One region of the Marinomonas gallaica genome, then DNA from elsewhere that is predicted to be linked to it. Evidence: predicted binding sites of a transcription regulator. Region 1 holds the regulator's gene; each other region holds the start of a gene.
What was found. The regulator PhoB, encoded in region 1, activates phosphate uptake and scavenging genes when phosphate is short. The targets are predictions, from matches to a motif close to TGTCATANNNNTGTCANA.

Region 1 (4,547 bases):
TGATGAACCCACTTCGGCGCTCGACCCGGAAATGATCAAAGAAGTACTCGATGTCATGATTCAGCTTGCTGACGAAGGCATGACCATGGTGTGTGTTACACACGAAATGGGGTTTGCTAAAACGGTCGCCGATCGCGTGGTGTTCATGGATGCGGGGGAAATTGTAGAAGCCAATACGCCGCACGAATTCTTCGACAATCCGCAACATGACCGCACACAATTGTTCTTGAGTCAGATTTTGAACCACTGATCTGACTGTTTGAATAAATCATCTCTAAAAAAGCCCCTACTGGGGCTTTTTTAGTTTGTATAATAATGTCCTAATACAGACTATTGTTTAATTTGGGGGTGTAGAGTGTCTGAACAATCAGTAGAAGCCAACACAAGCACTCGTGTACGTATCATTCATCTAGCCGATAATAGCGGTAAACTACAGGTCATCTTTGCGTATGACAGTATGCTGGATATGGCGGCCTTGTCACGCCTAACCAAGCGTCGTTTTGACCCTGTCGCCAATTACAATATTGAAGGTGATCCCCTAGTCAAACCAAATACCTGCTCGACCATTATTGACTCATCCTTGCTCAACAGTGACGCCATCGAGCTACGCTCCAATGCAACCCAAAGTTATAAAAGCTATACCCAAGAAGAGTTCACATCTCGTTTCAAAGGGCCGCTGACGCGCTATGAACGCATAGCAATTCCAGTCAGTAAGATCGAATGCCCGGTGGATGATCTCAATCAGGATGCGGCTCAAATGCAAGCAGCACTGGGTAAATTTCAATCCATGCGTCTACAGCAGCGCTTAGAAGAAACCCTTGAAGTACCGCCACTGCCTGCCTCATCACACAGTATTATCCAGCTGTGTTCCGATGAGAATGCTGGCACGGATGACTTGTGTGATGTGATCAGCCTCGATCCATCGTTGTCCGCTCAAGTCATTAGTTGGGCATCCTCGCCTTACTATGGCGTGCAAGGTGAAATTGACTCCGTCGAAGATGCCATCATTCGTGTGCTAGGCTTTGATATGGTAATGAACTTAGCGCTTGGTTTGTCCATGGGGAATGCCTTCCAACTACCGAAAAATGGCCCTCGCCATTATAACGACTTCTGGTTTAGCGCCGTGTCACACGCGGTTTTGATGGAAGAGCTGGTTCGTAAAATGGCCTCCGGCGACCGCCCTCGACTCGGCCATGCCTACTTAGCAGGTTTACTGCATAATTTTGGCTACCTAGCGATTGCTGTGGTACTGCCACCGCACTTCGGTATTTTATCGCGCTACATTGAGGCAAATGCGCATTTACCATCCGAAATCATCGAAATGCAGACCCTCCACTTTACCAAAGAACAGCTAGGCGCTTGGCTGCTAAAACACTGGGGCTTACCAGAGAGTATTTATACGGCTGTACGGTATAGCAAAACGATCAGCTATGAGGGCCAGCACAATAAATTAGCCCATTTATTGTACCTGTGCCATCAACTGTTTAATGATGATAAGCTCGATCCAGGCATACTAAACGTGCTTAATTTAACCCTCGATGAGGCGAAACTCTGTCATAAAAAAGTTATGAGTTCCTCTAGTGAGTTAACAAAGATGGTTGGGTTAATAAGCGGTAATAAATGACACTGTTAAATCACAAACTTACCAAGCAATTTGATTATCGTTGGCATTCCATTGCTCAAGTGCGCCGCAGCAGTATCCCAAAAGGTATTCAGCCCTGGCTAACGACGCGCTTTTCGATCACGGCTAAATTACGTCAAGCAGGTCATCTGAGGGTGGAGGTGCTAGAAGATACATGGCAGTCACCTTCTCCACGCGAGCGCTTACGTTTAGGACTGAAGTCGCGTGAAATGGCGAGAGTTCGCAGTGTCATTTTATTTGTCGATAACGAACCAGTGGTCTATGCTCGCTCTATTATTCCGGCACGCTCTTTGAAAGGTGCTTGGCGATATTTGCCGTATTTAGACAACCGTCCGTTAGGTGGATACGTGTATAAATCTAAAGCTTTGCGCCGCAGTCAAACTGAAGTGGTTAAATTGCCCGCAGGGCTGATTCAAAACTGCGCAGAGCCCTTGTGGGCACGCCGTTCAGTCTTTATGGAATATGGTCCAGGAATATTAGTCAACGAAGCGTTCTACCCTGCTATTGCCCGTTTTACTCAAGCGGCAGGCCAACTTTAAACAAAGCGATTACAAAAAATGAGTAAACTGAAAGATTACGCCGATCTAACCCGTTTTAACCGCCCCATTGGCTCCCTATTGCTGATGTGGCCGACATTATGGGCGCTATGGTTAGCCGCTGACGGCTGGCCAAAATGGCATCTAATATTTATTTTTGTGTTGGGCGTGTTCAGTATGCGCTCTGCCGGCTGTGTGATTAACGACTTTGCCGACCGTAAAGTGGACGGCTTTGTCGAACGCACCAAGAATCGTCCATTGCCATCGGGTCGGGTATCGGAAGTAGAAGCCTTAGCGCTGTTTGCTGGTTTATCGATTTTAAGCTTTATTTTAGTGCTATTTACCGATTGGCAGACCATTTTGTTGTCTTTTGTCGGTTTGTTCTTAGCTGCTTTGTATCCGTTTATGAAACGCTACACGCATTTGCCACAGCTATTTTTGGGCTTAGCCTTCTCCTGGGCCATCCCGATGGCTTACAGCGCCCAAGGCGGTAGCTTATTAGACCCACAGCTGTGGATGTTGTTTGTGGCAAACTGCTTCTGGACCATTGCTTACGATACTTACTACGCTATGACAGACCGCCCAGATGACATTAAAGTGGGTATTAAGTCGACGGCGATTTTGTTTGGTCGCTACGACTTACTGGTGATTTTGATTTTACAGGGATTGACCCTATCCTTGATGATGTGGATCGGTGTGATTGCTCAATTAGGCCTGTTGTACTTTGTCAGCTTACTCGGTGCTGTGTATCTGTTTTACCAGCAATACCTACAAGCGAAAGATCGAGATCGGCAAGCGTGTTTTCGCTCTTTCCTAGATAATAACCGCGTCGGTTACTGTATCTTTGCAGGAATCTTACTCGGGTATTACATTTGAATGTGGCACTGATGTGACAATTTAACACAGTTGTCACATTTAGAGGCTTTAATATCTACCGTTCCTGAGATGAGGATAAATCCTGTGACCGGTAAAAAAGTTTTAATTATTGATGATGAAGCCCCAATCCGCGAGATGATCGCTGTCGCGCTGGAAATGGCTGGCTATGAATACATGGAAGCTGAAAATAGCCAACAGGCTCATGAGATGATCGTCGATCATCGACCTGACTTGGTACTTGTGGATTGGATGATGCCTGGTGGTAGTGGCGTCGAGTTGACTCGCCGTCTAAAGAAAGACCCAACGACCGCCGAAATCCCTGTGATTATGTTGACGGCGAAAAGCGAAGAAGACAATAAAATCCAAGGGTTAGAAGTAGGGGCGGACGATTACATCACCAAACCATTTTCGCCGCGTGAATTGGTGGCTCGCCTGAAAGCGGTGCTTCGCCGTGCGACACCACAAGGTGTTGATGATCCAATCGAAGTAGAAGGTTTGCTGCTTGACCCGATTAGCCAACGTGTTTCAATTGGCACTTCGCCGATCGAAATGGGGCCAACGGAGTATCGTTTGTTGAAGTTTTTAATGACTCACCAAGAACGTGCTTACTCTCGTGCTCAGCTATTGGATCAAGTTTGGGGTGGTAATGTCTATGTTGAAGAGCGTACCGTAGACGTACATATCCGCCGCTTGCGCAAAGCGATCGGCGAGTCACATGACTTTTTAATTCAAACGGTTCGCGGTACGGGATACCGTTTCTCTGCGAAACGAACGGCTTAATATATATGAAGCGAACTTGGCAACGGGCTTTCCTTACATGGATGAGTGGACTCATGGCGGTAATCGCCATAGGTTTCGTATTGGGCCATATTCTCGCACTCGCCTTACTTTATGTACTGGGCACTCTCTACTGGCAACTGTACCAACTGTACCAATTTCACTGTTGGTTACGTCGCTCAGGTAAAGCGGCCCCCCCAGAAGCCTCTGGTATTTGGGGTGAAATCTTTGATGCGGTGTATCGTCTACAAAAGAAACAACGCAAATCTAAACGCCGAATGCGTCAGGCACTTAACCGGATTGAAAACTCTACCGCCGCCCTTAAAGAAGGCGTCATCATGGCGGACAGTAACGGCAATTTGGAATGGTGGAACAATTCGGCGGGCTTGTTGCTTGGTTTACAGCGCCCTACGGACCGCGGTCAGCCAATCACCAACATTTTACGAAACCCAGAATTCTTTCGTTATTTCTCTCAAAAGCGCTTTGGTGAGCCTTTAGTCATCAAATCTCCGTCAAAAGACGGTATCTATCTAGAAGTACAAACTACTTTGTACGATCAAAATGATCACCTGATTTTTGTTCGTGATGTCACCCGTTTACATCTACTAGAGCAAATGCGTAAAGACTTCGTTGCCAATGCCTCACACGAGCTAAAAACGCCGCTTACGGTGATTAAAGGCTATCTCGAAACACTGTCTATGTTTAAAGATAACCTT
Region 2 (4,547 bases), 670 kb from region 1:
CGCGCCAGCTTCTTTTGCAGCGGCCACATAGCCCAATACTTTTTCCATGTGGTCTTTGTGAATCAATGAACCTACTTGTGTGTCCATATCCATTGGATTGCCAATAATCATGGCTTCTGTGCGTTGTTTTAGCTCAGCGTTAAAGGCTTCTAACATGTCTTCATGGACAAATACTCGAGTACCATTGGTGCAGACTTCGCCTTGGGTATAGAAGTTCGCCAACATAGCGCCTGAGACAGCTTGATCAACCGGCATATCAGGGAAAACGATCAGAGGTGATTTGCCGCCCAACTCCATTGTGACTTCTTTAAGCGAAGAGGCTGCAGCAGCCATGACTTTTTTACCGGTTCCGACTTCACCCGTGAAAGACACTTTGTCTATCTCCGGATGGTTGGTAATCAGTTGGCCTGTGCGTGCATCGCCTTGAACCACATTGAATACACCGTCAGGAAGACCTGCTTGAGTGAACACTTCTGCCAGTTTATAAGCGGTCAGTGGAGTTTCTTCGGACGGTTTGAAAATCATCGCATTACCCGCTGCTAATGCGGGGCCTGATTTCCAGCAGGCGATTTGAATCGGATAGTTCCAAGCACCGATACCTGCACAGATGCCAAGAGGTTCTCGACGCGTGTAATAGAAGCTGTCTGCATCAAGATCTTGGAAGTCGCCTTGGATCTTATCGGCCAGACCTGCGTAATATTCGATCACGTCGGCCCCCGTTTGAATATCAACCACAAGTGCTTCTTGCAGTGGCTTACCTGTGTCTAACACTTCTAATTTGGCGATGTCGTCGTTTTGTTCGCGTAACAAATCTGCTGCACGTTTCAAGATACGACCACGTTCAATACCACTCATGGCAGCCCAAACACGTTGTCCTTCTTTGGCAGAATCAATGGCAGCCTGCAGCTCTTTTTCCCCCGCAAGATCAACCGTTGCCAGCAACTCACCCGTTGCTGGGTTGTAAGTGTCAAACGTTTCTCCTGTCGTTGAAGTAACGTAGCGGCCATGAATGTATTGTTGCTTATGTGCCATGTTTCACCTCTCAAAGTCTGAAAATCGTGTCCATAAATGGATGTAAATGAGATGCTCGATGTTACATAGCGTATGGCTATGTTTTTATTAAATGAGCGTTTAATAAAAACATTGTACATAAATTGAGTGATTTTGAAATCCATAGAAGAAAAAAAAGTATGGGAATAGGCAAAAGGGAAGGTTCTGAAGCGATTAAGGCCACAAAAAAGGGCCACTGTTTTGTAAACAGTGGCCCTTAGGAACTGTTGAAAGTGCGATTATATGTCTAATACACAATTATGATCTGGACCGATAGGACTTTGTGCATAAGCATCCGCGTTGTCATCGTTTAACCAGATGGTGCCATCTATCAAATAGCGGAATTGATATTGCTTGTCTTTTTCAAGGTTTACGGTGGAGGCAAACACACCTGATTTTTGTTTACGCATTGGCGTTGCTAATTCATCCCAACCATTAAAGTCCCCGACAAGATAGACTTTTTTGGCGCCGCGCAATTGTTCGGCGGGCAGGGCAAACTTTACTTTGCATTGAGGTTTGGTCTTTAAATAGGTTTTTTCGATCATCTTCAGCTCCTTGAGTCCGCGACAGGGTTCTCGTGACTTATGCACATCCGGCTTGTTTGCAAGCAAGTCTTACGCCAATGGGGACAAATATAGGCGTTATCCCCAGCTTACCTTGTTTTTACGCTCCTATAACCGATTGTACATAACTTGAGCGCTAAAAATGAGGGCATATTGTTCAAACTGTGCACAATTTTTTGGCCCTGGCGACTAATCTTAAATGAGTAAGGCAACAATAAGAGGAGGTCTTTATGGAATTCGCTCACATTGTTTTACTGGTACTCGCCGCTGCCTTGGTAATTAAACTTGGTTACTTGTGGCACATTAAGCATCGACGTCAAAGTCATCGACATTCAAATCATCATGACTCTTAAGCAATGTTATTGGCTTCCAAATAACGCTTACGCTTACTGTCTTTTATTTTTTCTAGATCGACTAACACAAGACCATCAACACAGTAGCCAAAGCTAGCATCGACGCCAAAGTCTAGGAATCGAACGCCGTCGTCCTCGCACAGTTCACTGTACTGTTTGAACAGTGTTGGGACGGCTGCGCCAAGATTCCCCAACTGTTCTTTTAAACTACGAAAATCTTCTTCATAGCAGTCACCATTAAAATAACTCTCTACCAGTTGCTTGTGCTCAGTAGGGATAGTGTATCGATTATAGGACGCGGCAAGGTGCTCCTTATCGGCGAAGTACGTACGGTAAAAATGCACGATCATATCTTTGGCAAGCGGTGGGAAGTTACCACTCAAGCTCACTGGACCAAACATGTAACGTACTTCTGGATGTTTAACCAGATAAGCACCAATGCCATACCATAGGTAATCGAGGCTACGTTTGCCCCAGTATTTGGGCTGCACAAAGCTGCGACCGAGTTCGATGCCTTGCTCAAAATATGGCTCCATGTCACAGCTGTAGCTGAATAAAGTGCTGCTGTAAATGCTATGATCTGTGCCTGATTTTAAGTAACGGTAAACCTCTCCAATACGATAAGCGCCCACAATTTCCAATGCTTCTTCGTCCCATAGGACTAAGTGGCGATAGTATTGATCGTATTTATCTAAATCTTTTTGCTCGCCAGTCCCTTCGCCTACTTTACGGAAAGCGATTTCACGTAGGCGGCCAATTTCTTGCATCAAGCTGGATTCATGCTCGTATTCGACCAAGTAAATTTGCTTACTGTCTTTGGTCGAGCCTAAGTGTTCGGCACGTTTTAGCTCCAGTTTTAACTGCTGACGATTCTGTGGATGTGAGATGGTTTTCTCTGTCTTCAGCAGAGGCTTACGGCCTTTGGCGATGCGATACAGGTGTCGCTTCACAAGTTTGTTTTTTTCTTTAGTACTAAGGGGGAGTTTCGCGAGCTCCTGAATCGGAATCGGTTCACCTACTTGAATAGGGATGCGACGGTTGCGCTGGCGAAACATTTCGTTTGCGAGTTGCATCGTAGATAACGGACGATATACCCATGAACTGGTGTAAAACATCATGGAGTTACGGCCGCCGATGTGGACTGGCAGAATTGGGCTGTTAGTTTTTTCAGCGATCTTAAGGTAGCTGGAGTTCCATTTTAGATCTTTGATGCCACTTGGCGATAAGCGCGAGACTTCCCCAGCTGGGAAGATAATCACGCATTCTTCTCGGTGTAAGCAATCCATGATGGCTTTGAGTTGCTTACGGCCCGTTTTGCCACCCATGTTATCAACCGGTAGAACTAATCCTGTTAAAGCGTCAAAGCCAAGCAGTAGATCATTTGCAATGATTTTAACATCACTGCGGATTTCACCGATTAAACGCAAGATAGCCAAACCGTCTAATGCACCAAGAGGGTGGTTCGCGACAATTAAAGAACGGCCAATGGCAGGAATGTTGCGGCGGTCAACTTGGCTGGCTTGATAGCCAAAGTTAAAGTGATCCAAAACTCGGTCAATGAACTCAAAGCCTACGCAGTTACCGTTCTGCTCAAGGAATTGGTTGACTTCATTCTCGTGAAAAAGACGTTTTAAAAAGCTTAATGTAGGCTTCGTGATAAGAGGGCTCTTATCTAGAAAACCGGGTGCTTTGTTAGAAATGATTTGTTCGACTTGTAACACGATATAGCTCCGCTAACCTTTTGATGTCTCTTAGTCAGGCTAGGGAGTGATGGTGACAGCAGGGTGACGATTTTGTGTCTGGTTGATGACAAAGTGATCAGTCAAACAGCAAAAAGCCGATCAGGGACCGGCTTTTAAGAAGTGTTACGCTTTTGGCTTACTGTTGCCAAGCGTAATATGGCGTGAGCCTTTGTAGTTCGCTTGACCGCTTACGCCTTGGTCAATTTGTTCGATGTGGCCACCACGAGCCAAAAACTCTTCCATTTGTTTTTCGATTGTCGCAGATGTTTCCATTGGAACATCGGCTTGTTTCTTTTTCGCAGCCATGGTGTATTCCTTTTTTTAATTAGATTAAGTTGTAATCATATCAAATTTCAGCTACGAAGGCTTTAGTTAATTTTTTCGACGAACTTAGGCTCCATTTAGCGCATTATTTGGATGAAAATGGCGCATTATTGGATTTAGCAAACGTGTCACCCAACCCGTAAATTCGATGGGGGAATCAAGTATAATCAAGCAGATACACTCTTCATCTTTGGTCACACGAGGCTGATGCTTGTGATTATGGTCGCGACTAATGAAGTCGCCTTCACGGTATAAACCATCTTCATCTGAGAACGCGCCTTTCAATACGATGGTCACTTCGTTACCCGTATGAGTGTGGCTTGGCAGGCGAGCACCTGCTTTGATTCTAGACAAAGCAATCTGAGGCCCACCCGCTTCGTTACTAAGCGTTGCCAATTTGAAAGAGGGCGTCAGATACATCCAATTAAGTGCATTGAACCCTTTTGGTATCAAGCGGCGCAATGAAGCAGGGATGTGAGAAAATACATCCTTATCTTCTTGTTGCTTGGCTTGGG
Region 3 (4,547 bases), 1.3 Mb from region 1:
TAAGATTTCATGTTCAGACAATAAACGTTCAACCAATAACTCTAACTTACCGCCAGACGCTTTTTGCCCAAACAAGCGCGCCGGGATAACTCGAGTATTGTTAAACACCATTAAATCACCGGGCTCCACACACTCAAGGACATCAGTAAAGTGTTTATGAGCCAACTCGCCGCTAGGACCGTCTAGCTTTAGTAGACGACTAGCAGTACGTTCAGGCATTGGGTAACGAGCAATGAGCTCTTCAGGTAGCTCAAAGCGATAATCAGACACGCGCATAATAGCTAATATGTATACCTAGAAAAATGATGCGGCATTTTAGCGAATTTCTAATCACTTGGGTACGATATAAGACAATTTCCCATTTCAATACTTGTTGAACGACTTCATGCTGAGCACTTTTCAACCAACCCAATTCAATCGCTGCGTTTTTTAACCTTTTTATCGAAAAACCGTTGACAGTTAAAAATAAATCACCATAATACGCCTCACCTTTTTCAAAGCCAGTGTGGTGGAATTGGTAGACACGATGGATTCAAAATCCATTGCCTATAAAGCGTGCCGGTTCGAGTCCGGCCACTGGTACCATCTTTATGATGCGAAAAGCCCCGAACGAGAGTTCGGGGCTTTTTTCGTTTCTAGGGCACTGAATATCGACTGCCTTAATATAAAAAACGGCACCTCATGCGCCGTTTTTTATTTAATACTCTTATATCGAACTAGCCGATCATTTCGCCGTCTTCACGGGAAATCGCGATCACACTTGAACGAGGCACAGAGCCCGCGCCGTTAGGCCAGTTTGAATCACCTTTCTCGCCTGGATGCTGAACACTGACAAACATGGTTGTACGGTCAGCACTCCATGCAGAACCCGTAATTTCACACTCTTTAGGTCCTACTAGGAAACGCTTGATCTCACCTGTCTCCGGATCAGCCACCAACATTTGGTTGTTACCTTGACCTGCAAAGCCTTTCTCGTTCGAGTAGTTACCATCCGTTTGAATCCAAAGCAGACCTTTTGAGTCAAACTTTAGACCATCTGGCGAGTTAAACATGTTGTCTTTATTAACGTTCTTAGAGCCTGCATAGGCATCATCGTACACCGCTGGGTTACCTGCCATTACGAACAGATCCCAATTAAATTTAGGCGCTGTATGATCTTGGCCCTCTGGACGCCAGCGAACAATTTGACCGTAGTTATTTTTAACACGTGGGTTTGGTCCACCAGCTGGCGTTTCGTCACCACCCGCATTCGGTTTAACGCCACGGTTTTTGTTGTTGGTTAGACAGCAGTATACCTCTGCTTTGTTTGGATTAGACGCGACCCACTCAGGACGGTCCATTGTCGTTGCACCCACTTTTGATGCAGCCTCACGAGTGTAAATAGCGATTTCCGCCTCGCTCATGCCTGTTGACTTCGGCGTTAACGCTAACCACATACCTGTGTTGTTATCGTTAAATTTAGCAACGTACAGAGTCCCTTCTTCTAAAAGGTCATTATTATCGCCGCCTACAACGAATTTATTCTTTGAGACGAAACGGTAAAGAAACTCACCTCGTTCATCATCACCTAGGTAAACCACAACATGGCCATTAGCTGCCACTTCTACTTCTGCGTTTTCATGCTTGAAACGACCCAGTGCAGTGCGCTTCTTAGGACGTGCAGTAGGATTAAGTGGATCAATCTCTACGATGTAACCAAAACGGTTTGGTTCTTGTGGATCTTTTGACAAGTCAAAGCGTGAGTCTGCCATTGCCCATTTGTAGCCACGATCTTCATGACTAATACCGTAGCGTTTCATCTGCGGCGTCAATTCATAGTTTTTATCACTTGAGGAGAAGTAGCCATTGAAGTTTTCTTCACACGTAAGGTAGGTACCCCAAGGTGTTTGACCGTTACCACAGTTATTCCAAGTACCTTTTGCAACCACACCTTTTGAATCGGCTTTGGTTTTCATAAGGTCATGACCACGAGCCGGACCCGTGATATCCATTTCTGTATCAGCGGTAATACGACGGTTGTATTCAGAATCTTTAACGATGCCCCATTTGCCATCGCGACGTGCGACTTCAACAACAGTAACACCATGTGCTGCTTTGTTTTTACGCACATCATCAGCAGTCGTTGGCACACCGTCTGTACGATTAGCATGCAGCGTTGAAGCATTTGTGTATTCGTTGTTCACACAAAGAATTTGACGACCGTTGTGCGAAAAAAGCGCCATGCCGTCATTGTGATCACCAAAGGCTAGCTCTTGAGATTCACCCGTACCACCTGTTGCTGGGTTAAACGCTGGCGCATTTGAAAATAAAGGCTCGCCCCAAGACGCAAGAACTTCCCACTTATAACCTTGCGGCACCGTGACAGTATCCATTGTGTTTGCTTTGACCATATCGAAAGCCAGACGAGACATTTTATTAGCCTCTTCACCTGCCAATGCCTTGCCCGCAGCAAATGTGGTAGAACCCATCACAAACGCTGTCGCGCCTACAGCTGCACCACCAGACAAGAAGCCGCGACGAGAAACCATGCTCTTAGCCGTTTCTTCAAACTCAACCATTTCTGGTGCAGGACGAACTAGCTCATCATGCTCATCAAAGCCTAACATTTGATCTTGCTTAACAGACATCGGTATTCCCTCAAATTATCGTTTCTAGTTATGAGGCTGTGAACACGTTTCCACTCAGTGCCACATCCTTAATTAAAATCGACGTCTATTAAGCCTGCCAAGCATGTCAGTTTGGTGTTATTAACATGACTGTTTGATAACAGAAATATTTCAACACTGTCATCTATATTATAAGAGGGTAAAAAAGCCAGAAAATCAGGGCTAGAGAAGCTATTAATTCAAACTTATTGTCGCAGTATTTGAGGCTTTCACGGCATGATTTTGCAGAAACTGCTCTAGCTGATCCGTAGGTAATGCCTTTGAAAATAAAAAGCCTTGGGCAAAATCACATCCCATTTGCGCTAATATCTGACTTTGTTCCTCGTCTTCCACGCCTTCCGCCGTCACCGTCAAATCCAAGGACTTAGCAATAGAGATAATTGCTTCCAGCATCACCCTACCACGATGTGTTTTAACGTCATTGACAAAAACACGATCAATTTTAAGATTATCCAATGGCAATTTTCCGAGATAACTCAGCGCAGAATACCCCGTTCCAAAATCATCTAGACAAATATTAATACGATGTAAGCGCAACAAATCAGCATTGGCTTTAACGACTTCGCCGATGGATAGGACAGCATCTTCTGTTACTTCAACTTCAACGACTTCAGAGCGCAAGTTACGCTCTTGTAGCCCCAACACTAAATGCTCAATCACATCACGCCGGACAAAGCTTTTTGCCGAGACGTTTATCGAGACAGGTGTGTCTTCACAAAAAAGAGACTGGTGATCGTATATCTCATTTAACGTTTTGCTAATAATGTACTTATCTAATTCTATGACCAAATCCAGCTCATGTACCACCTTGATGATCTCCAAAGGCGATACAAACCCCAGCTGATCGTCAAACCAGCGCATCAGAGCTTCATAGCCACACACCGCGCCAGTATTTAGATCGATTTTAGGCTGCATAAACACTTTTATTTTGCCCAGCCCTAATGCACCAACTAACCCACTTTCGATTTGCTTTGCACGCTCGTAATCTCTCTGAATCGAGTCGTTGTACAACACAAAAGGCAGCTCTTCTTGCTTAGCAAAGCCTAACGCAACATCAGAACGACTGACTGAGAGATCAAAGCTGGCACAAGATTCATACAAAGCACATCCTGCTCTCATCTCGGAATTAACCACTGCACGAAGATTCAGTAACGCTTGTAGGTTCGATAAACAGGCTGTGACATAATCCTCAACGTCACTGTATTTAGGCACACGATACACCACTAAAAAGCAACCTTCAGATAAACGGCTTGCCATCATTATAGTGGGATCTTGTTCGAACACACTGCTAATACGGCGCAGCTTTTCATCAACTTCTAAGTCACCATCTAACTTAAGCATGCGCTTGAAATTAGACAATTCAAACTGCACAAAAGCATAGGGCTGTTTATCAGTAGTCGGTTCCAATTGATCAAACTTTTTACGCAGATATTCTAAGTTAGGCAGTTTAGTGACAGCATCAAAATGCTTTAAAAAGTAGGCCTCATTCGCGGCAATGACCTTTTCTGATATATCAATACCTACCGCTTGTATATGCAGCCCTTCGTGGTCCATCACTCGACGCAACCACCACTCCACCTCATTACGACTGGCGCCAATCTGTAGCGTTAAAGGCAGCTTAAACTCGTTATCACCACCGTGGCGTAAAAGTTCCATACGCCCAATGAATTCCTCTCGACTAGCATCAAAAAGACACTCGATGAAGTTATCTCTGCGCTTTATACCCGCAACGGAAAATAGACCCTCAAAGGTAGCGTTAGCGAGCATAATCTCACCTTCCAAGCTCATCCGTACAATATACAAGCCCTGGCTGTTGAACACACTGCGATAACGTGTATCGACCCGCTCCAACTGCCGCAAAGTATTTTTGTATTCAGTTAG

Region 2: the regulator PhoB is predicted to act here: its motif matches at 3,761-3,778, upstream of ACPUEK_RS00320 (GNAT family N-acyltransferase).
Region 3: the regulator PhoB is predicted to act here: its motif matches at 2,752-2,769, upstream of ACPUEK_RS09520 (PhoX family protein).

The regions. Positions count from the first base shown of each region.
Region 1 covers NZ_CP187511.1:734,731-739,277, reverse strand. The annotation lists gene ACPUEK_RS03430 (amino acid ABC transporter ATP-binding protein) at 1-250, shown strand, start outside; gene ACPUEK_RS03425 (HDOD domain-containing protein) at 356-1,624, shown strand; gene ACPUEK_RS03420 (chorismate--pyruvate lyase family protein) at 1,621-2,181, shown strand; gene ubiA (4-hydroxybenzoate octaprenyltransferase) at 2,200-3,054, shown strand; gene phoB (phosphate regulon transcriptional regulator PhoB) at 3,139-3,834, shown strand; gene phoR (phosphate regulon sensor histidine kinase PhoR) at 3,888-4,547, shown strand, end outside.
Region 2 covers NZ_CP187511.1:63,373-67,919, reverse strand. The annotation lists gene betB (betaine-aldehyde dehydrogenase) at 1-1,032, opposite strand, end outside; gene ACPUEK_RS00330 (isoamylase early set domain-containing protein) at 1,290-1,595, opposite strand; gene ACPUEK_RS00325 (hypothetical protein) at 1,844-1,966, shown strand; gene ACPUEK_RS00320 (GNAT family N-acyltransferase) at 1,963-3,687, opposite strand; gene ACPUEK_RS00315 (hypothetical protein) at 3,832-4,014, opposite strand; gene ACPUEK_RS00310 (ChrR family anti-sigma-E factor) at 4,099-4,547, opposite strand, start outside.
Region 3 covers NZ_CP187511.1:2,029,624-2,034,170, reverse strand. The annotation lists gene queA (tRNA preQ1(34) S-adenosylmethionine ribosyltransferase-isomerase QueA) at 1-276, opposite strand, end outside; tRNA gene ACPUEK_RS09525 (tRNA-Leu) at 500-585, shown strand; gene ACPUEK_RS09520 (PhoX family protein) at 717-2,627, opposite strand; gene ACPUEK_RS09515 (EAL domain-containing protein) at 2,841-4,547, opposite strand, start outside.